One region of the Bradyrhizobium sp. CCGB20 genome, then DNA from elsewhere that is predicted to be linked to it. Evidence: riboswitches for the same ligand, from Rfam matches in the RefSeq annotation. Region 1 holds a riboswitch; each other region holds the start of a gene.

What was found. A riboswitch is a leader RNA that binds a small molecule or an ion and turns the genes downstream of it on or off. The one in region 1 is predicted to bind cobalamin.
Region 2: another riboswitch for cobalamin. It lies ahead of NLM15_RS14295 (TonB-dependent receptor domain-containing protein); the one in region 1 lies ahead of NLM15_RS15175 (DUF1636 domain-containing protein).
Region 3: another riboswitch for cobalamin. It lies ahead of NLM15_RS23500 (TonB-dependent siderophore receptor); the one in region 1 lies ahead of NLM15_RS15175 (DUF1636 domain-containing protein).
Region 4: another riboswitch for cobalamin. It lies ahead of NLM15_RS07765 (ribonucleoside-diphosphate reductase subunit alpha); the one in region 1 lies ahead of NLM15_RS15175 (DUF1636 domain-containing protein).

Annotation. Positions count from the first base shown of each region.
Region 1 covers NZ_JANADN010000001.1:3,307,834-3,313,155, forward strand. The annotation lists gene NLM15_RS15165 (cobyric acid synthase) at 1-629, opposite strand, end outside; gene cobO (cob(I)yrinic acid a,c-diamide adenosyltransferase) at 641-1,276, opposite strand; cobalamin riboswitch at 1,317-1,535, shown strand; gene NLM15_RS15175 (DUF1636 domain-containing protein) at 1,631-2,005, shown strand; gene cobW (cobalamin biosynthesis protein CobW) at 2,002-3,051, shown strand; gene cobN (cobaltochelatase subunit CobN) at 3,051-5,322, shown strand, end outside.
Region 2 covers NZ_JANADN010000001.1:3,096,634-3,101,955, reverse strand. The annotation lists gene NLM15_RS14310 (hypothetical protein) at 143-697, shown strand; gene NLM15_RS14305 (ATP-dependent Clp protease proteolytic subunit) at 774-1,460, shown strand; gene NLM15_RS14300 (bifunctional 2-polyprenyl-6-hydroxyphenol methylase/3-demethylubiquinol 3-O-methyltransferase UbiG) at 1,463-2,470, opposite strand; cobalamin riboswitch at 2,766-2,974, shown strand; gene NLM15_RS14295 (TonB-dependent receptor domain-containing protein) at 3,171-5,322, shown strand, end outside.
Region 3 covers NZ_JANADN010000001.1:5,082,391-5,087,712, reverse strand. The annotation lists gene NLM15_RS23525 (adenylate/guanylate cyclase domain-containing protein) at 1-242, shown strand, start outside; gene NLM15_RS23520 (hypothetical protein) at 369-545, shown strand; gene NLM15_RS23515 (hypothetical protein) at 698-910, shown strand; gene NLM15_RS23510 (hypothetical protein) at 1,013-1,270, shown strand; gene NLM15_RS23505 (hypothetical protein) at 1,425-1,646, shown strand; cobalamin riboswitch at 1,721-1,935, shown strand; gene NLM15_RS23500 (TonB-dependent siderophore receptor) at 2,382-4,160, shown strand; gene NLM15_RS23495 (DUF6925 family protein) at 4,185-5,195, shown strand; gene NLM15_RS23490 (hypothetical protein) at 5,259-5,322, shown strand, end outside.
Region 4 covers NZ_JANADN010000001.1:1,682,789-1,688,110, forward strand. The annotation lists gene NLM15_RS07760 (ribonucleotide-diphosphate reductase subunit beta) at 154-1,308, opposite strand; gene NLM15_RS07765 (ribonucleoside-diphosphate reductase subunit alpha) at 1,319-4,222, opposite strand; cobalamin riboswitch at 4,340-4,556, opposite strand; gene NLM15_RS07770 (hypothetical protein) at 4,906-5,178, opposite strand.

The DNA.
Region 1 (5,322 bases):
CTGTAGCCGTCGTCGAACAGGGTGGGATCGCCACGGAACTTGTTGATGACAAAACCCTGGATCATCGCGGCATCATCGGGGTCGATCACCGTCTTGATGCCGACGAGCTGGGCGATGACGCCGCCGCGATCGATGTCGCCGACCAGCACCACCGGCACGTCGGCCTTGCGCGCAAAGCCCATATTGGCGATGTCGGCCTTGCGCAGATTCACCTCGGCCGGACTGCCGGCGCCTTCGACCAGCACCAGATCTGCGCGCGTCTTCAGCCGCTCGAAGCTTTCCAGCACGGCGCCCATCAGCGACGGCTTCATCGCCGCGTAGTCGCGCGCCCGCGCGGTCGCGATGCGCTTTCCGTGAACGATCACCTGTGCGCCGACATCGGTCTCGGGCTTGAGCAGCACCGGGTTCATGTCGGTGTGCGGCTCGACGCCGGCGGCGAGGGCCTGCAACGCCTGGGCGCGGCCGATCTCGCCGCCGTCGACGGTGACGGCCGCATTGTTCGACATGTTCTGCGGCTTGAACGGCAGCACGCGCAGGCCGCGCCGCGTGAAGGCGCGCGCGAGACCGGCGACGATGAGCGACTTGCCCACGTCCGAGCCGGCTCCCTGGATCATCAGCGCACGCGCCATCGGGAGGATCTTCAGAACTCGACGCCGGCTTGCGCCTTGATGCCGGAGCGGAACGGATGCTTGACCAGCGTCATCTCGGTGACGAGATCGGCGATCTCGATCAGCTCGTCCTTGGCGTTGCGCCCGGTGAGGACGACATGGGTCATCGGCGGCTTCTGCGTCGTCAGGAACTCGACCACTTCGGCGATGTCGAGATAGTCATAGCGCAGCGCGATGTTGATCTCGTCGAGCACGACCATGCGCAGGCTGGAATCGAGGATCAGCTCCTTGGCCTTCTCCCAGCCGGCACGCGCGGCGGCGATGTCGCGGGTGCGGTCCTGCGTCTCCCAGGTGAAGCCTTCGCCCATGGCGTGGAACTGGCAGAGGTCGCCGAAATGGCCGGTGAGCAGGCGCCGCTCGCCGGTATCCCAGGCGCCCTTGATGAACTGCACGACGGCGCAGGGGAAGCCATGGGCGACGCAGCGGACGATCATGCCGAAGGCGGAGGAGGACTTGCCCTTGCCGGCGCCGGTATGGACGATGATGAGGCCCTTTTCGCCGCTCTTGGTCGCCATGATCTTGTCGCGGGCGGCCTTCTTCTTCGCCATTTTCGCGGCGTGGCGGGCGTCGGTTTCCTCAGCTGTTTGGGTATCCGGTTCAGGCGTCATCGGTCCCGGTCCTTCGGCTTGACAAGAGGCGGCCGGGGGCAAATGGTGGCCCGGCGTTGGTTCCTGTCCTATGACAGGCGAAGAGGGAATGCGATAGGGTCCGAATCGGCAAGATTTAGGTCCAAAATGCAGCCGCCCCCGCGACCGTGACCGGAGAGATGCCCGAAGCCACTGATCCCCAGGGATCGGGAAGGCGGGGATCGAAGGGGAAAACCCTGCTCCGCAAGCCGGGAGACCTGCCAGCGCGGACGAGTTTTGGACCGGCGGACGGGGTGTTCCGCGACGGGGAAACGGGCCTTCAAAAGAACGGTCCGTGTGCCTCATCGCCTCCCGATGTTTATCCTGGAAGAGGCGATGACCGTCACACTTCACGTCTGTATCACCTGCCGTGCCGGCGAGACGCCTGGCGAGGGCGAGGCGACGCCCGGCAAGCGCCTGCATGGTGCGATCCTCGACGCCGGCGTGCCCGACGGCGTCAATGTGGTTCCCGTTGAATGCTTGTCGGCATGCAGCCAGGGGTGCTCGGTCGCGCTCAGCGCGCCCGGCCGCTGGTCCTATGTCTATGGCCGCCTGTCGGACGCGAACGCGCGCGACGTGGTCGCCGGCGCCGCGGCCTATGCGGCCGCGCCTGACGGTCTCGTGCCCTGGCGCAGCCGCCCGGAAATATTCCGCAAGCAATCGCTTGCCCGCATTCCCCCCATTGCCGTCGTGCCGGAGGCCGCTGAATGAACTCGCTCGCAAAAGTCCCGGTGACGGTGGTCACGGGTTTTCTCGGCTCCGGCAAGACGACGCTGATCCAGCATCTGCTCGCAAACCCTGACGGCAAGAAGCTCGCCGTGCTCGTCAACGAGTTCGGTAGCGAGGGCGTCGACGGCGAGATCCTGAAATCCTGCGCCGATGCGAACTGTCCGGAAGAGAACATCGTCGAGCTCGCCAATGGCTGCATCTGCTGCACCGTCGCCGACGATTTCATTCCGACCATGGAAAAGCTGCTGGCGCGCCCGGTGCGGCCCGATCACATCCTGATCGAGACCTCGGGCCTGGCACTGCCGAAGCCGTTGCTGAAGGCGTTCGACTGGCCGGAGATTCGTTCGCGCATCACGGTCGATGGCGTGATCGCGCTCGCCGATGCGGAGGCCGTTGCCGCCGGCCGCTTCGCGCCCGACCCGATTGCTGTCGAAGCGCAGCGCGCGGCGGACGAGAGTCTGGATCACGAGACGCCGCTGTCGGAAGTGTTCGAGGACCAGATCGCCTGCGCGGACATCGTGCTGCTGACCAAGGCCGATCTCGCCGGCAGCGCAGGCATCGAAGCCGCCAAGGCCGCGATCACCGCCGAGATGCCGCGCCGCGTGCCGATGCTCCCCGTGACCGACGGTGCGATCGATGCGCGCGTCATCCTCGGCCTCGGCGCTGCCGCCGAGAACGATCTCGCCGCGCGCCCCTCGCATCATGACGGCGAGGAAGAGCACGAGCATGACGATTTCGCATCCGTCGTGATCGATCTTCCGGAGGTTACGGACGTCGACACGCTGGTCGCTTCGGTCCAGCGCCTGGCGCGCGAGCAGAACGTGCTGCGTGCCAAGGGCTATATCGCGGTTGCGGGCAAGCCGATGCGCCTGTTGCTGCAAGCCGTCGGCGAGCGCGTGCGCCACCAGTTCGACAAGCCCTGGGGCGCAGGCAGCAGGCAGTCGAAGCTCGTCGTGATCGGCGAGCACGGCGATATCGACGAGGCCGCGATTAGGTCAGGACTTGGTCTTTCAGGATCTGGCATCTGATGCACGTCGTCTTCCGCGAGAGCCGCGGTCTCGAGGAGACCGCGACGCCAAGGGACATCGGCCAGGACCCGGCCGATCTCGTGGTGCTCTCGTATTCGGATTCCGATCTTGCCGCGTTCGCGGCCGGCTGGCGGCGCGGCCGTGACAGCCTGCCGTCGCTGCGGCTCGCCAATCTCGCGGAGCTGCGTCATCCGCTGTCGGTCGACACCTATGTCGAGCGCACGCTGTCGCGGGCGCGCGGCATCCTGGTGCGGCTGATCGGCGGCGAGTCCTATTGGCCATATGGGTTAGCTGCCCTGCAACAGCTCGCCAAGGATCGCAACATCGTACTGGCTGTGCTGCCGGCCGATGGCCGCGACGACACGCGGCTCGATGCGTACTCCACGCTGCCGGTCTCGACGCTGCGGCGGCTCAAGGTGCTCTGCGACACCGGTGGGCCGGTCGCCGCGCAAGCCGCGATCGCGCAGCTCGCGCTGGCTTCGGGGCTCTATGCCGGCCCCGTCGTCGGCGAGATGACCGTGCCCGAGATGGGATTTTACGATCCCGCGCGGGGAGTGATTGCGGCACCGGCAGCGAGCCAGGGGAATCCGCTCGCGCTCGTGACCTTCTATCGCTCTTATCTCACCGCGGCGGACACCGGCCCGGTCGATGCCCTGATCGCGGCGCTGCGTGAGAAGGGATTTGATGCCTACGGCGTGTTCGTTGCCTCGCTGAAGGCTGCGGGTGTTGCGGATTGGCTGCGAGCGTATTTCGCCAAGAATCCTCCGGCCGCGATCGTGAATGCGACGGCGTTCTCTGCGGCAGGCGACGACGGCACGACGCCGTTCGATGCCGCATCCTGTCCCGTGTTCCAGGTCGCGCTCTCCACGGCGCGGCGCGCGGACTGGGCGGAGTCGCTGCGCGGCCTGTCGCCCGGCGACCTCGCGATGCATGTGGTGCTGCCGGAGGTCGACGGCCGTGTGTTCACGGGCGTGGTAAGTTTCAAATCGGCCGCGGAGCGTGATCCCGATCTGCAATTTTCGCATCTGGCGCACAGGCCGGACGAAGAGCGCGTGACGGCCGTCGCCGCGCGCGTTGCGGCCTGGCGTCGCCTCGCGGAGAAGCCGACTTCCGAGAAGCGCGTTGCGATCGTGCTCTCGAACTATCCGGGCCGTCCGCACCAGATCGCGCATGCGGTGGGGCTCGATGCGCTGGCGTCCGTCGAGGCCTTGCTGTCCGACCTGACAGAGGTCGGCTTCGATGTCGCGCCGGTCCACGCGCTCGGCGGGACGCTGCTCGAGCGGAAATTGACCTGGAGTGTCGCGGAGTATTGCGCGGCACTCTCGCGTCTCCCGCAGGTCCTGCAGGATGATCTTGTGCAAGCCTGGGGTGGCCCGGAGGATGACCCGGGTTGTCGTGACGGCGCATTCCATTTCGCGGCTATCGCTTGCGGCCAATCGATCATCGCGGTTCAGCCGGAACGCGGCGATGCGACCACCCGCGATGCCGACTATCACGATCTCGCCCGCACGCCGCGCCATGCCTATGTCGCGTTCTATCTCTGGCTCAGGCAGCAGGGCTGTGATGCCGTCGTGCACATGGGGGCGCACGGCACGCTGGAATGGCTGCCCGGAAAATCGGTGGCGCTGTCGTCGCGCTGCTGGCCGGAAGCCCTGATCGGCGATCTGCCCGTCGTCTATCCCTTCATCGTCAACGATCCCGGCGAGGCCGCGCAGGCCAAACGGCGTCTGGGTGCCGTGACCATCGGCCATCTGCCGCCGCCGCTCGAGCAATCCGCGGTGCCGGAAGGCCTGCGCCGGCTCGAGCGTCTGCTCGACGAATATTCGACCGCCGACGGGCTCGATCCTGCCCGCCGCCAGCGGCTGATCGCCGCAATCCGCGACGAGGCGCGGGCCGCCGGCCTCGAGGACGATCTCGGCCTTGATGCATCGGCGGCGCCGGCCGAAGCGATTCCGCGGATCGACCGCTTCGTCTGCGATCTCAAGGAAAGCCAGTTCGGCGATGGCCTGCACGTGTTCGGCCGCGGCGCCTGCGGCGAGGCAGAGCGCGATGCGCTCCGTGCCGCGCTTGCGGGAATGCGCGTCGCACCGGGACCGTCGGGCTCGCCCTATCGCGGGCGCCAGGACGTGCTGCCGACCGGGCGCAATCTCTTCGCCGTCGATCCGCGCGCGGTGCCGACGCCGTCGGCACATGCACAGGGGATCAAGCTCGCGGAAGAGCTGCTGCGCCGCCACCTGCAGGATCATGGCGACTGGCCGAAGGGCCTCGTGG
Region 2 (5,322 bases), 210 kb from region 1:
CCGGCATATCCGCGCGTCGCGACCGGGCTCGCGCCGCCTCGTGCTTAACGATGTCTGAATCACGAGAATTCGCCGATGCGTCTTAGCCAAATCTTACGGGGATCGCCCTTAGGTTGCCGGCGACTTGTCAGGAGTGATCCCAATGTCGTTCGGCAAGCGTCAATCCGGATTTGCTGCCGCTGCACCGGCTTTCAACACCGACATCGCCGTCGCACATGGCCAGGTCGCCACCGAGACGGCCGAGGCGACCGGCCACCCGTTTCGCTGGCTCATCATGCTCGTTGCCTGCGGCGCCATGCTCTACGGACTTGTCGCGAGCTATGGTCCGGACATCCTGCGCGACCATCGCCTGGCCGGAACGTGGCAACCGGCGTATGATTTGCGCGCCACGGAGGGGAAGTGCGAGCGAACGAACTTCGTGGTCACGTTCTGCAGCGCCAAGATCAAATCGGTCGCAAGGCCCGATGATCCGCCCAGCACCCATCGTTTCCTGATGTTTTTTGCGAGCGGCGGCGGAGAGGCTCTCGCTCCGGTGCGCTCGACGATCGACCGCAACGCGGTCTCGATCTTCTACGCGGCGGAAACGAAGCTCCGGAACCGTACGCTGTCGTTCATCTTCTCGGCGGGAATACTGGCCCTGTTCACCATGCTCGGGATGTTCCTGTTCTGGAGAGCGGCCAATTCGTTCAGTCCGTGATGTCCGCCAAGAGCATCCCGGGATTTATTCGCGGCACTCCGCAGGTCACGCCATGTCAGGATTGAGCAGGTAGGCCGTGTCGCGGTTCATCATTCTCGGTGGCGCCTGCTGCGCCTTGCTCTATTGGATCTTTTTCCAGCCGTCCTCCGGCTCCGGAGACGTGGCCTCGCGACAGACCTTGTCCATCAGCGAAGAGCAGGACCGCATCGTGCTCGGCTGGAGCGGGCCCGTGCAGGAGCCGATGAGCGAACGTATCGCCGCTGCCCTCGATCGTTACAAGGACGATCGGCGCCGGCTCGTCCTCATCCTGAACTCGCCGGGCGGCTCGATCCAGCATGGGCGCAAGGTCGTCGCCGCGATCCGTGCGCGTGATCGCGCGATCGATACGCTCGTCCAGAAAGCCGGTGTCTGCGCTTCGATGTGCGTTCCGATTTTTCTCGCCGGCACGACGCGCATGGCCGATCCCGACTCCTACTTCATGTTTCACCAGGCCAGCCTGACCAGCAGCGCAGAGGAAAACATGAAGCGAAAGGAGCTCGGCGATGCCGAGAAAACCCTCCTCTCGCAGACCGTCAAGATCATCGAGACCCAAGCCACCGACGAGTTATTCCGTAACGATATCGGCATTCGCGGCGTCAACGCCGTCTGGCTTGCCAGCATGCGCAGGAAAATCTCGGGCCGCGATATCTGGATGAGCGGTCAGGACCTCGTCGCCGAGGGCTCCGGCATCGTCGACAGTCTCGTTCGCACGCCAGCGCGCTAGCGTCACAGGCCTTTGTCGATCATCACCCAGAGCGCGCTCCCCAGCGTCGATGAGTGCCTGAGCGCGTAGGCCCATGCCGGCCAACGTGTTGGTGAAAGCGCAAGCGCGAGCACAGCTTGCCCGATCCGCTGCGCCCTGCCCCGCGGCAGGCCGCGCACGAACTCGCAGACGCTGCCCGGCTTCTCGGCCCTTCGCAAAAAGCTGTCTACGATGTCCTCCTTGAGGAACTTCAGGAGGTTGAATGGTTCCCGCTCGCAGATGGTCAATTGCAGGCCATGTCGCCGACATACGGCATCAAACGCTTCCTTCGTCCAGCGACCAATGTGGTTCGGCGGCATGTCTATGAGCGACCCATGGCACTCCATGTAGTTCGTTCGGATTTCGTTCGGCACGGCGATGAAGACAGAGCCTTTCGCCTTGAGGAGGTATTTCAATCGAGCGAAGACGTCATCTACCCGGTCCATGTGCTCGAACACCTGAAACATGAAGATGACGTCGAAGGCCTCCTTCATGGGGGCGAAGCCCTCCTCTCGAAAGTCGACCGAAAAGGTCTTGTAGCCTTTCGATCGCAATGCCTGTTGCGCCGTTTCGTTGTAGTCGACCGCGTAAATATCGGACGCGTGAAAGAATCTGTCCTTGATGTGATCGAGAAAATACCCGAACCCCGCCCCCACATCGATCGCAGTTTTTCCGGCGGTGCCGAGGCCGTTCAGCTCTTCGATTGTCCTTGCATACTCCCATTTCATGGCTGGATAGGAAGGGTGCGGCGCGGCCAGGTTATAAAACTCCGCGCCCCCCGCGACGAAGGGATCTGCAAAACCGAATCCGCAATCTGCGCATTTGCGGATATCGCAGGTGTCGCGCCCCCAGAGAACCGACAGGTGGTGTGTTAATTTTCGAAAGCGATCCGGATACTGGCGCGGATTGACGAAGGATCGAGAGGCCTGATCTGCGGTCACTTCGAATAATTTGGCAGTTGATGCATTGCCACATGCCGGACAAGTGCTCATCTCTCCCGACCTCATTCAGACCTTTTGACGAAGAGTGGTCGCGTTCAACTGTCTCGTCATCATTCAAATGAAGGCTGTCGAAGGCGAGTTCGGGGCCGCGGACAAGCGGAGGTAGACCGGTTGCGGCGCACAGGCGCCTTCCTGACAGCCGCGGCTCACCCGCGTAGACCGGAAGTGGCCGGGCGCTGGAGCTGCGACCAGGCGACAGCTCGGGCAAAACAGCAACACAATGCCGCCATCGCAGCACCAGCCAGCCGAAGAGGCCCGGCGGATGTTGACGGGCTCATCGCCGGATGCCAGTTTCGTGATCGGTAGTGTCCGCAAGGGCTACTTAAGGGAATGCGGTGCGTCCACATCGGTGGGCAATTCCGCGGCTGCCCCCGCAACTGTAGGCGGATAGCCGACGACCAAACGAACCACTGGAGCCCCGCTTGGGCCTCTGGGAAGGCGGTCGAAGGCGATGACCCGCGAGCCAGGAAACCTGCTGCCAGCCATGAGTCACGCGCGAACGCATTGGGCGGGGTGCCCCGATGTCTTGAAGTAGCCGGTGCATCTGCCGCCTGGGGCGAAGGCAGATGACTAAGGCAACCGCGGTGACGGTCTGTTTGCGTCGCCGCAGAGCGTTGTTGTGCAAAATCTTCATTTCGATGCCGGCATTGCGCCGGGGTATTGGCGTGTCCGGATCAGCGTCTCGCAGGCCATGCCTGCCGTGCTCGCCTTGCTGCTCTCGACATCGCTGTCCTCCGTCGCGGTGGCGCAGGCCGCGGCCCGCGATAACGCCTCCCGCGAGATCGACCCGGTGACCGTCTCTCCGGCCACACCCAGGCCGGCTCCTGCTGTCAGCCCCGGCAATCAGAGGTCGCGGACCGCGCGCCGGGCCACGGGGCGCAATCGCGCCGCCTCAGCCGTCGCCGTTCCGGCAACCCAGTCTCCGAGCGATCAGGTGCAGACGCCGCTCAACACGGCCGCCGTCACCGAGGTCGGCTCCCGGCTCGGGATCACGGCACGGGAAACGCCGGCGACCGTCGAGGTCATCGACCAGCAGACCATGCGGCTCCTCGGCATCAGGACCACCACTGACGCGGCCAAGGCGGCGGTCGGCGTGACCGGCGGCGATGCGCCCGGCGCACCCGCCATCTTCTCGATGCGCGGCTTTTCCGGCGACCAGATTTCCACCCTCTACAACGGCATTTCGATCGGGCCGTCGACCATGACCGGCCGCCCCATGGACACCGCCAATCTGCAGCAGGTGGAGATCATCAAGGGGCCTGACTCGCTGATCGCCGGCCTTGGCGCGACCGGCGGCGCCGTCAACTACGTGACCAAGGCGCCGCACACCGGGCCTGTCGTCAACGACGCGTTCGCGTCCTACGACTCCTTCAACGGCTATCGCGCCGGATACGGATCGGGCGGCAGCACGCTCGTCAACGGCCTCGACTACCGCTTCGACATCAGCCATTCCAACGACAAGAGCTTCATCGACGACACCTATGCGAAGCTCAGCAACGTCTCGGGACAGCTGAACTACCGCGTCAACGAGAGCTTGAAGATCTGGGGCGCGGCCGAATACAGGCAGGACAAGGACCGCTTCTACTGGGGCACGCCGCTGGTGCCCGCCAACGCGCCGGGCATCGTGCCGACATCGGGCATCGTCTCGGGCCAGTGGACCAACTACTATCTCAACGGCCACACCGGGACGCTCAACCCCGTCACCGTGGACGCGCGCACGCTCACCACCACCTACAACGTGCTCGACAATCACAGCGGCGCCAGCGAGCTCTGGCTGCGCAGCGGCTTCCAGTGGGACATCACCAACAACGTCTCGCTGCGGAGCCAGGTCTACGGCTATGATGCGCACCGGCACTGGTTCAACAACGAGATCAACTCGTTTGACGATTCCGGGCCGAACAACGTCTATCGCGAGCGGCTGGCGCTGGATCACGCGCAGCGGCTCTACGGCAACATCACCGACCTCACCGTCAATTCCAACTTCAGTGGGATGGACAACCGTTTCGTCGCCACCGTCATGGCCAGCAGCTCGCAGTTCAACGTCTCGCAGGACACCCTGTTCTTCTCGGACACGGTCGACCTGATCAATCCGGACCGCGGGCTTTACGGGCCACGCAGCGACGAGAAGATCTACACGCACCTCAACTCCGCCTCGCTCGCGTTCGAGGACCGGCTGAAGCTGACCTCGAGCTTCGCACTGATCGGCGGCATCCGCTTCGAGGACATCGAGCTGTCGCGCACGCGCTTCTCGCCGGACGGCGTGTTGCGCACCGACCGCGGCTATCCGTTCTCGAAGACGTTCAACCCGGTCACCGGCCGGGTCGGCTATACCTGGGAGGTCACCCCGGGCGTCATGCTGTACAGCCAGTACGCGACGGCGGCGGACCCGACGGTCGCCAACATCTTCATCCTCGCACCGCAGGTGCCACTGCTGCTGACGACGTCGCGCACCTACGAGACCGGCGTGAAGCTGCAATCGGCCGACAAGCGCGCGGAGGCCACGTTCTCGGCCTTCGACATCGAGCGCAAGAACGTCTACGTCCCCGAAAGCGGCATCGTCTTCAACGTCGCGGGCAAGATCGCCTCCAAGGGGGTCGAGATCGCCGCGGCGGTCAACCCGGTCGGCGGCCTGAAGCTCTGGGGCAACGTCGCCTTCGTGCAGTCGCGCTTCATCGACTTCAACTATGTCGACGGCAATGGCGACTTCCAATCCTATTCGGGCAAGACGCCGCCCAACGTTCCGAACTTCGTCGCCAATGCGGGGGCGTCCTACCGCTTCGACACGAAACTGCCGGTGGAGATCGGCGGCCTCGTCCGTCACGTCGGCGACCGCTTCAACTTCC
Region 3 (5,322 bases), 1.8 Mb from region 1:
AGGTGATGAGCAAGGCGCACGGGCTCAGCGTTCCGCAGGAGAGCTTGCGCGCGCACTATGCCGAAGGCCTCGCCGCCTATCGCGCGCGGCGCTTCGACGATGCCCGGACCGCGTTCAATGCCGCACTGGAAATCGTCCAGGGCGATGGCCCCTCGCGCACGCTGCTCGCCCGCATCGCGCAGTTCGAGGCCGATCCGCCGGGCGTGGAATGGGACGGCGCCTGGCGGCTGGAGCAGAAATAGGTAGCCACATCCTCTCCTTGCGGCCCGCGCTGGCGAAAATTGATTCTACTCCATAACGATGTTCGCAGTGACGTATTTCCCGGGCTTAGGTTACGTGTCCTTGAGGCGTTTGACGGGGACACGCCAATGACAGAACTTGAGGACAGGCTGGAGCGGTTTGAGACTCTCACCGCCGAATGCGAGCTGATTGCCAAGCTCGCCACCGACAGCACCAAGCGCGAATTTTATTTGAAGCTCGGGGAGCAGTACCGCCAGCTGGCGGTCGATATGCGGTACGTGATCGCGGCCAGGGCCGCGGCCTGAGGCCGGCTGCAAGCCGTTCTTAATGTTTGGCGCGCATCCTCCTGGATGCGAGCGTCGCGATCCATGATTGCTCGCGGTGGGAATGCCGAGGTCCGTTGCGATGCAGCGTATCTCGCCGACGTCGCTTTGCCGCTCCTTACCAGGGCAATCCCATGCGCCTGCTTGCAGTCCTCATCTTCGCGCTCATGACGGCGGCCTGCAACCAGGAGCAGGACATCACCGGCTCGACGCCGGTCTGCGCGATGCGGAACTACAGCTCCTACAATCCCCGCGACATGAACCAGTGCGTGGCCGCCTGCAAGGCGTGCGACCACGGCAACACGGTCACCTGCACCACGTCATGCACCCTCAAGGGCGCCCACTGAGCGGCGGAGGTTCCTGGAGCCGGGACTGACGGTGCTCGGGCACCGGAACGATTCACAAGGGTTAATCATTGAAGGGATGGGCAGGACGCGGAGTCCTATGGAATGGGTATGCTCGATCCCGGTCGGTTCCTGGTGTCGTGCTCGCATTGCAATGCATGGCCGATGGCGGCCAACGTAAAGCGTGCGAGCTGGTCGGCCTCGCCGCACGAGGTCCGCTTCGTATGCCCGCGCTGCCGCCGCGAGGAGACCGCCATCATCTCCGCCTCGGGTGAGCTGACCCCGATCCGGCGCATCGACGTCCCGCCGCGCGACGTCACCGCGGCCTGGGCGCAGGCCCAGCGGCCAAGAGGGCGGGCATAGCCCGCCCGTCACAGCGCAGAGGGCGCGCGTAGCCCGCCCGTCACGATAGGACAAGGGCGGGCGTAGTCGGTTCTGCAAAGGCCCGGTGCCGTTTTGGAACCCGGCCGACCGCCAGGAGTTTTAGCCCGACATCAAACGCATCAAGGTCCTGCGAATGATCAGCGAGCATTTCGACACCCGCACACGGATCAACATGAAGCTGGCGCTGGATCGGGTCTGCCGCAATCGCCCGGTCGGCGAGGACCACGACTTCCGCAGGTCCGTTGCCGAACACATCATCCGATGCGCGCTCACGGGCCGCACCGGCATCGGCCAGCTCGTCGATGCCGGCGAGCGGGCGATGATCAGCACGCGTCAGCAGCGGGAGCCGACCTGATTGCGCCAGGTCAACCTGCGCGCGGTGCTGCGACGATCATGCAATCAGCCGATTGACTCACCGCTCCAACGACCCGTAAATTGGAACCTGACGGTTCTCCTCACGGAGATCAAAAGGGAACGTTGTGCGGGATTGTCCCAACGCCGGGATATTCTCAATGCAGCGGCTGCCCCCGCAACTGTAAGCGGTGAATCTTTCGTCATATGCCACTGGGAATCTCGGTCCTGGGAAGGCGACGTAAGGTATCGACCCGCGAGCCAGGAGACCTGCCGTCAGCCGTGGTCACACGCGAAGATGTCGGTCGGGGAGTACAGACATTAGCTTCACCGGAGCAATCGATCGCTCCGTGAAACCTCGTTCGCTGTGACGTGCCACTGACGTCATACCGAGGTTACAAGAGTGTCCCGTATTGTCTCTGCCGCCAGGCGCCTCAGCGCCGGCCTCTTCACGTCTGTTTTCCTGTATTCGTTCAATCCTTCCGCCGCGTTCGCCCAACAATCGGCATCGCCCAATCTGCTGCCCCCGGTCGAGGTCGGGCCATCCGAGCGTACGGCCAGGCCACCGGTCGTACGACATGCGCCTGACAAGCCCGAGCGCAGGCGTGTCGTTCGAGCGCTGAGACCGGAGCCGCCGGTATCGCCCCCCGTTGCCGGTGTATCCGCTGCCAATCTGTTTCCAACCGTCGTTGTCAGTCCAACGGGCATTGTCACTCCGACCAATCTGGTCTCGAGCTCGATGACCGTCCTGACCGCCGGGGATATGGAGCGCGATCAGCGCCGGACTGCGTCCGATGCGCTCAGCGCCGTTCCCGGGCTCAACCTCGTCCAGACCGGCGGACCGGGCGGACAGACGTCGGTCTTCATGCGCGGAACGAACTCCAATCACACCAAGGTCCTGATCGACGGTATCGACGTCAGTGATCCCGGCAATCCGAACCGATCGTTCGACTTCGGCCAGTTGTTGACCTCCGACATTCAGCAGATCGAAGTCCTGCGCGGCCCGCAGGGTGGTCTCTACGGCGCGGATGCGCTGGGGGGCGTGATTTCCATCGTGACCAAAAAGGGTGATGGTCCCGCTCGCGCGACCGGCTCGGTCGAGGGAGGCTCGTTCGGGACGTTCAATCAGACGGCAGGTCTGAGCGGGTCACAGGACCACTTCAACTATGCCTTCAACGTCGCGCATTTTCGCGCAAGCGACGTGCCGGTGACGCCTGTCGAACTGCTGCCGCCGGGCCAGAAGGCGATCGGCAATTCCTACGACAACATGACCTATTCGACCAAGCTCGGCGCCGATGTCAGCGAAAACCTGACGCTCAATGGCGTCGCGCGCTACACCGACGCCACGCTGCGCTTCACGGGAGACACGTTTGATCCCGTAACACTTGCCAGCTTTCCCGCCGCCGCGCAAAGCACGCAGACCGTGCACCAGCTGTTCACGCGCGGCGAGGCGGTCTGGTCCGTTCTCGACGACCGGATGAAGAGCTATTTCGGCGTCAACTACACCAACCACTGGAACCACAACATTTCGCCGGGCGATGCGATGCCGACCATCACCACCGGCGATCGGGTCAAATACGATTGGCACACCACCACACGGCTCGCGCCCAACAACAATGTCATCATCGGCGCCGAGCATGAGACCGAAACGCTGCAAACGGCGACGGTCTCCGCCCAGAACGTCAACAAGGCAGGATATGTGGAGTTGCAGTCCCAGTTCGTGGACCGCGTCTTCTTCACGGCCAATGTCCGGCAGGACGACAACGAGCGGTTCGGCGAGCACCCGACCTTTCGCCTGACGTCAGCCGTGATCGTGCCGGTCACGGACACGAAGTTCAGGGGAAGCTACGGCACGGGATTCAAGGCGCCAACGCTCAACCAGCTTTACGTCAGCTTTCCTGCGTTCTTCTTCTTTGCGAATCCCAACCTCAAACCCGAAGAAAGCGTTGGATACGACGCAGGCTTCGAGCAGCCCTTGTTCAATGATCGCGTTCGCTTCGGGTCGACCTACTTCCGCAACAACATCACGGACCTGATCCAGAGCACGTTCGATCCCGTGACATTCACGAGCACCAACACGAATATCGGCAAGGCCATCACGGAAGGCACGGAAAGCTTCGTCGCCGCCGCAATCACCGACCGGCTCCGCGTTCGTGCCGATTACACTTTTACCCGCGCCGTCGATGCGACGGCGGGACTGGAGCTGCTGAGGCGTCCGAAGGAGAAGTGGAGCGCGAATGTCATCTGGAATCCGATCGATCCGCTCACGCTGTCCGCGACCGTGCTGCACGTCGGAAGTTTCGTGGACGGCAACCGCGACTTCAGCATTCCGCGTCTGCTGGCGCCGGCCTACACTGTCGTCAATGTGGCCGCCGAATATCTGGTCACCGATCAGATCAAGGTATTTGGCCGGGTCGATAATCTCGCCAATGTGCGCTACCAAAATCCGACAGGCTTTCTACAGCCGGGACTCGGCGTCTATGGCGGCATTCGCCTTGCGAATTACGACGTCAGATAGCGGGACTCCGGAGGAAGCGATCTCATGACGACAGCCGATCCGATCATGGACTTGCTTGCAGGTCAGCTTGCCGATGCCGAGGCGGGTTGGAGCATCGGTACGTTCGGGGCCATTGCCGAGTTCACGCGCGAGCTCGGCGATGCCTTGGACACGGAGCGGTCTCGCAACGGGATCAGCGTTGTGACGGAGAAGGGTGGGATACGCATCGCCTCCCACCCCGACCTGCGCCTCATCGCGTCGGAATCGCCGACCACCGAAAGCTGGAGTCACCGCGTCGCGATGTGTCTTCCGCATGAAGCGGGCATCATGAGTGGCCGCACGGTGCTGACGGAAATCGGTCCTGATCGCGCAGCGCTGCGCCATCGGGATCGCAACGGCATCCTGTTCGACCTTGGCCTTGGAGCATTGCAGATCGACGCCTGCATCCGGACCGGCGAGGCGGATGTCGTCGCCGCGCTCAGGAGCCGTGCGGGGCAATCCGTGTTCGCGCCGGATAGCGATGCCATGCGGGTCATCCTCGCCGCCAATCCGCATCGCGTCTTCATCAGCCGGATCGGGCGGGCCGAAGTGTTCCAGCCGATCCCGCCACCGGGCGGCAAAAGCCCTGATGGTCCGCACACGCACGTCCTGCCAAAGCTGCTCGCGCATCGCCGCACCCATGCTGCGACCGAGCCGCTGCCTGATGGCTGGATCCCCTGTGCGCATCTTTATCCGGCCCATCCGCTGCGCGATCAACTCGGCCGCCAGCACCCGTTTCGGCCGGATCAGCACGCAGCTTTCCAGGCCCTGCTCGAACGCTACGGGCTGCCGGAGCTGACGGCGCTCAAAAGCAACGTAATCGGAGCCGTCGCGAAGGGGCGGGGACCTGAGACCGTGACGCTTCCGTCCGACCGCACTGCGCGCGCCGCAGTTCGGGTGACCGTGCGGCAGCTCGCGGCCGCGGAACCGCGCGCGCCGTTGCTTCTCGCCTGGCTCGCCGCATACGACCGGCGCGATCCGACCGAGGCCGAAGACCCCATGGAGGCCCTTCACTAAAGCCCGGATGCACTGACCCCATACCCGCAAAATGTGCTACAAATCCTGCAAGGAGATCGTTTCATGACTGTCACTATCCTGCCGCCTCATGCCGACCGCTTCCGCCTTCATCCGGTTGCGCCGCGCC
Region 4 (5,322 bases), 1.6 Mb from region 1:
ATTCCGTGACGCCAGATCTGTCAAAAGAACAAATCGTGAGGTCTGACGGGAGGGATCTGATCGAGGAAGATCTTCCGCAACGTTCCACTCTCGCAGCGGCGAGCGCCGAACGACCTCGCAAACCGTAGCGATGCTTTCGGGGCGCTGCTCTTGTCATTCCCAAGTCAAGGCACCTCCGTTCTGGTATTCGATGACGCGGGTCTCGAAGAAGTTCTTCTCCTTCTTCAAATCCATCGTCTCCGACATCCACGGGAACGGGTTCTCGACCTCGGCGAATACAGGCGAAAGTCCGATCTGCGCACAGCGACGGTTAGCGATGAAGTGCATGTACTGTTCGCACAGTGCCGCATTGAGCCCGAGGAAGCCCCTCGGCATCGTGTCGCGTCCATAGGCGGCCTCCAGCTCCGCCGCCTCGCGGATCATGCCGCGTACCTCGTCCTGGAACGCTGGCGTCCACAGGTGCGGATTCTCGATCTTGATCTGGTTGATCACGTCGATCCCAAAGTTGAGATGGATGCTCTCGTCACGGAGGATGTACTGATACTGCTCGGCGATGCCGACCATCTTGTTGCGGCGGCCGAGCGAGAGGATCTGCGCAAAGCCGGTGTAGAACCACATCCCCTCGAACACGACGTAGAAGGCGACGAGATCGCGCAGAAAGGCGCGGTCATTGTCCGGCGTGCGCGTCTGAAACGAAGCATCGTCGAGATGCTGCGTGTGCTTGAGCGCCCAGGCCGCCTTGTCGGTGATCGAAGGTACCTCGCGGTACATGTTGAACAGCTCGCCCTCATCGAGGCCGAGGCTTTCGACGATGTATTGGAAGGTATGGGTATGCACCGCCTCCTCGAAGGCCTGCCGCAGCAAGTACTGGCGGCATTCCGGGTTGGTGAGGTGCCGATAGATCGCCAGCACGATGTTGTTGGCGACGAGGGATTCGGAGGCCGCGAAGAAGCCGAGATTGCGCTTGATCGCGCGCCGCTCGTCTTCCGTCAGCCCGTCCCGCGACTTCCACAGGGCTATGTCGGCCTGCATCGAGACTTCGGTCGGCATCCAGTGATTGTTGCAGCCGGAGAGATATTTCTCCCAGGCCCATTTGTATTTCAGCGGCAGCAGCTGGTTGACGTCGGCGCGGCAGTTGATCATCCGCTTCTCGTCGACCGAGACCCGGCCGCCGCCGCGATCTATCGCACCCAAGCCGGTGGGGTCGACCGGCTCGAGCCTGAGCTGGGTCTGCGGACGGAGCGCGGTGGCGAGGCTTGAGGCAGCCGGAGTCGCCGCCGTGGTTTCGGTGTCGGACCAATCGAGCATCGTCATCTCCTCACTGGCACGCTTCGCATTCGGGATCGTCGATCCGGCAGGCCTTGATGCCTTCGAGATCGGGAGCTGCCGCCGCCGGGATCATGATCGGGGCGTGCGAGAGAGCTTCAGATGCAGACACCGCGTTGAGCTTGCCGTCGGTTCCCTTGAGCGTCGACTTCTCGACATGCGTGGCGCTGCGCGAGCGCAGGTAATAGGTGGTCTTCAAGCCGTGCCGCCAAGCCAGCCGATAGAGCGCATCGAGCTTCTTGCCGGAGGGATTGGCGATGTAGAGATTGAGCGACTGCGACTGGTCGATCCACTTCTGCCGGCGCGCGGCGGCCTCGATCAACCAGGCGCTGTCGATCTCGAAGGCGGTGGCGTAGAGCGCTTTCAGATCGTCAGGGACGCGGTCGATCTGGCCGACGCTGCCGTCGAAATATTTGAGGTCGGAGACCATCACCTCGTCCCATAATCCCCTCGCCTTGAGATCACGAACGAGGAACTCGTTCACGACGGTGAAGTCGCCGGACATGTTCGATTTGACGAACAGGTTCTGGTAGTTCGGCTCGATCGACTGCGAAACGCCGCAGATGTTGGAGATCGTCGCGGTCGGCGCGATCGCCATCACGTTCGAGTTGCGCATGCCGCTGGCGGTGACCTTCTTGCGCAGGCGATCCCAATCCCGCGTCGAGGAGCGGTCCGCACCGAACCCACCGCGGGACTCGGCGACGAACTGCATGGAGTCGAGCGGCAAAATCGCCTTCGACCATAGCGAACCCTCGAAGCTCGCATAGCGGCCGCGCTCGGCGGCGAGATCGGAGGACGCCTCGATCGCGTAGAACGAGATCGCTTCCATGCTGACGTCGGCAAAGGTCACCGCCGCCTCGGACGCGATCGGGATACGCTGGACTTGAAGCGCCTCCTGAAAACCCATCAGGCCGAGGCCGACCGGCCGGTGGCGCATGTTCGAACGACGCGCCTCCGGGATCGTGTAAAAACTGATGTCGATGACGTTGTCGAGCATCCGCACGGCGGTCGTGACCGTCCGCTTCAACTTGGCCTGGTCGATACCGTCAAGGCCGACATGGGCGAGCATGTTGACGGAGCCGAGATTGCAGACTGCGACCTCGTCGGCCGAGGTGTTGAGCGTGATCTCGGTGCAGAGATTCGAGGAATGGATCACGCCCATGTGCCGCTGCGGCGAACGCAGATTGCAGGGGTCCTTGAAGGTGATCCAGGGATGGCCGGTCTCGAACAGCATGGTCAGCATGCGGCGCCAGAGGTCGGTCGCGCGCACCGTCTTGAACACGCGTAGGCCGCCGGCCTTCGCCTTGGCTTCATAGCCCTCATACGCGGTCTTGAACGCAGTGCCATAGAGATCGTGCAGGTCGGGCGTCTCGTCCGGCGAGAACAATGTCCACTCACCGTCGGCATCGACGCGCTGCATGAACAGATCAGGCACCCAATTGGCGGTGTTCATGTCGTGGGTGCGGCGGCGATCGTCGCCGGTGTTCTTGCGCAGATCGAGGAACTCCTCGATGTCGACGTGCCAGGTCTCGAGATAGGCGCAGACCGCGCCCTTGCGCTTGCCGCCCTGGTTGACGGCGATCGCGGTGTCGTTGGCGACCTTCAGGAACGGGATGATGCCCTGGCTCTCGCCATTGGTGCCCTTGATGTGGGCGCCGAGACCGCGGACCGGCGTCCAGTCGTTGCCGAGCCCGCCGGAGTATCTTGCCAGCAGCGCGTTGTCCTTGATGGATTTGAAGATGCCGTCGAGGTCATCGGAGACGGTGGTGAGGAAGCAGGATGATAATTGCGGGCGCAGCGTGCCCGAATTGAACAGCGTCGGCGTCGAAGCCATGAAGTCGAACGACGACAGCAGATCGTAGAACTCGATCGCCCTGGCTTCGCGGTCGATCTCGCGGACCGCAAGACTCATAGCGACGCGCATGAAGAACGCCTGCGGCAACTCGATGCGCTTGCCGCGCTCATGCAGGAAGTAGCGGTCGTAAAGGGTCTGGAGACCGAGGAACTGGAAGTTCAGGTCGCGCTCCGGCTTCAGCGCCGTGGCGATCCGGCCGAGGTCGAAACGGGAGAGCTCGGGATCGAGCAGTTCGGCAGCAATGCCGGCTTTCACATAGGCCGGGAAGTATTCGGCATAGCGGGTCGCCATGTCGGCCTGCGAGGCGGACGAGGGAATGCCGTGGACATGCGAGAGCACTTCGCCGCGGAGCTTGTCGAGCAGCAGACGCGCGCTGACATAAGCATAGTTCGGCTCCTGCTCGACCAGCGTGCGCGCGGCCATGATCGAGGCCAGCGCTAGCTCGTCCTGGCTGATGCCGTCGTAGAGATTGCGGGTGGTCTCGGCCAGCACCGGGGCGGCGGAGACGCCGTCGAGCCCCGCGCAGGCTTCGCCGATGATCAGCGCGAGACGCCTGGTATCGAGGCCGATGCGCGAGCCGTCAGCAAGCGTGACGTGTAGCTCCGGAACGGCAACGGGCGCTGGCTGCGCAGCCGCCTCTTCTGCGCGCTGGCGCGATCGCTCTTCGCGGTACAGCACATAGGCGCGCGCGACCTTGTGGTGCTCGCTGCGCATCAGGGCGAGCTCGACCTGGTCCTGCACATCCTCGATATGGAAGGTGCGTCCTTCGCCTGCGCGCCGCATCAGCGCTGCGACGATCTCGGCCGTCAGCTGCTCGACGCTCTCATGGACACGGCGCGAGGCGACCGCGCTGGTGCCTTCGACCGCAAGGAAGGCCTTGGTCATGGCAACAGCTATCTTGGCGGAATCGAATGGCGAGACCTTTCCATTGCGGCGGATGATCTGCATGGCCGGCTCGCTGAAAGCAGCCGCAAGTGATTGTGGACGCAACTGGATGATGGGTGCGGAAGCGCCTTCCGCGTCGTGCAGGTTCAGTGACATCAATAGGCCCCGTGATGCGCGTTGTGTTTGAACGGGGCGTTGAGGAAGGACGCTGCAGATCGCCGGCGGAATGATGCCGACGGCGCATGCAAGCGACCGCCGGGACACCCCGCCCGTGGACGTTCAGATCATCACGGCAGGTCTCCTGGCTCGCAGGTCGTTGCTCGCTTCCCGTCTTCCCGGTGCAGATAGCGCCAGTGACGATTTTCGGAAACAGCTCGCTGCTGACAGTTGCGGGGGCAGCGCCGGAATTCCACGCCAAAGCGCAGTCACCGGCTTCCCTCTTAGCCACTAAATCTTGCGATCCGGTGGAACCATGATTACTATATGTAGCGATGGTTCGGGCCTCCTGTCAATGGCTGATAACGTGCCGATACCGATTTGCCTGCGGAATGCTGGAATCTCACGGGCTCTGAAAGCTCCCGATTCGCAGGCAAACGTGTGCTCATAGATTTGGGTAGAACGGTGAGGCCTGCGCACTCGCGTTGGAAACTGATCTTGCTTTGGCTCTTATCGACATTTCTACGATATCCGACCATGGCGAGTTCGATCACATTCTTCGTGACTCCGTTGACGTTCCGAACTTCGTCGCCAATGCCGGCGTGTACAAACCTAAGCCCGTAGGCTGGCCGGACGGCATAGGCCGCGTCGAAAATTTGTCGCGACGACCGGAATGACATTCATCAGCGCCATGCCGGATGACCCTGAGCATGTCCTTCCAGTTCAGCTTGATAGCCTAACGACATCACTGCCGCTCGCAACTCGCTTCCGTTCAGAAGGGTCCGTCGGCGAAAGCGCCGGAGCAAGACATCGAGGAATGAACTCGCGCGAACCAGATCGGCATTGAGGCCGCGCGAATTCACTCCACGGACGAAATTCCCGTCCAAAAGAATGACAGTGCAAAGAAGACCTGCATCCGACGCCACCAAAACAACGAGCGAGCCGCCGAGGTTCATGGCACCACTCCTCTTTGTTGTGGTTATTGTTAGCATTATGCTCGCGGTGACCTGCCACTGAATTGTCATCCAGCGGCAGTTAGAGTCCCGAGGGTTTTGAAACGCTCTCCAAAACTAGGCCAGCCGGAGCTGGAATTTTCCGGA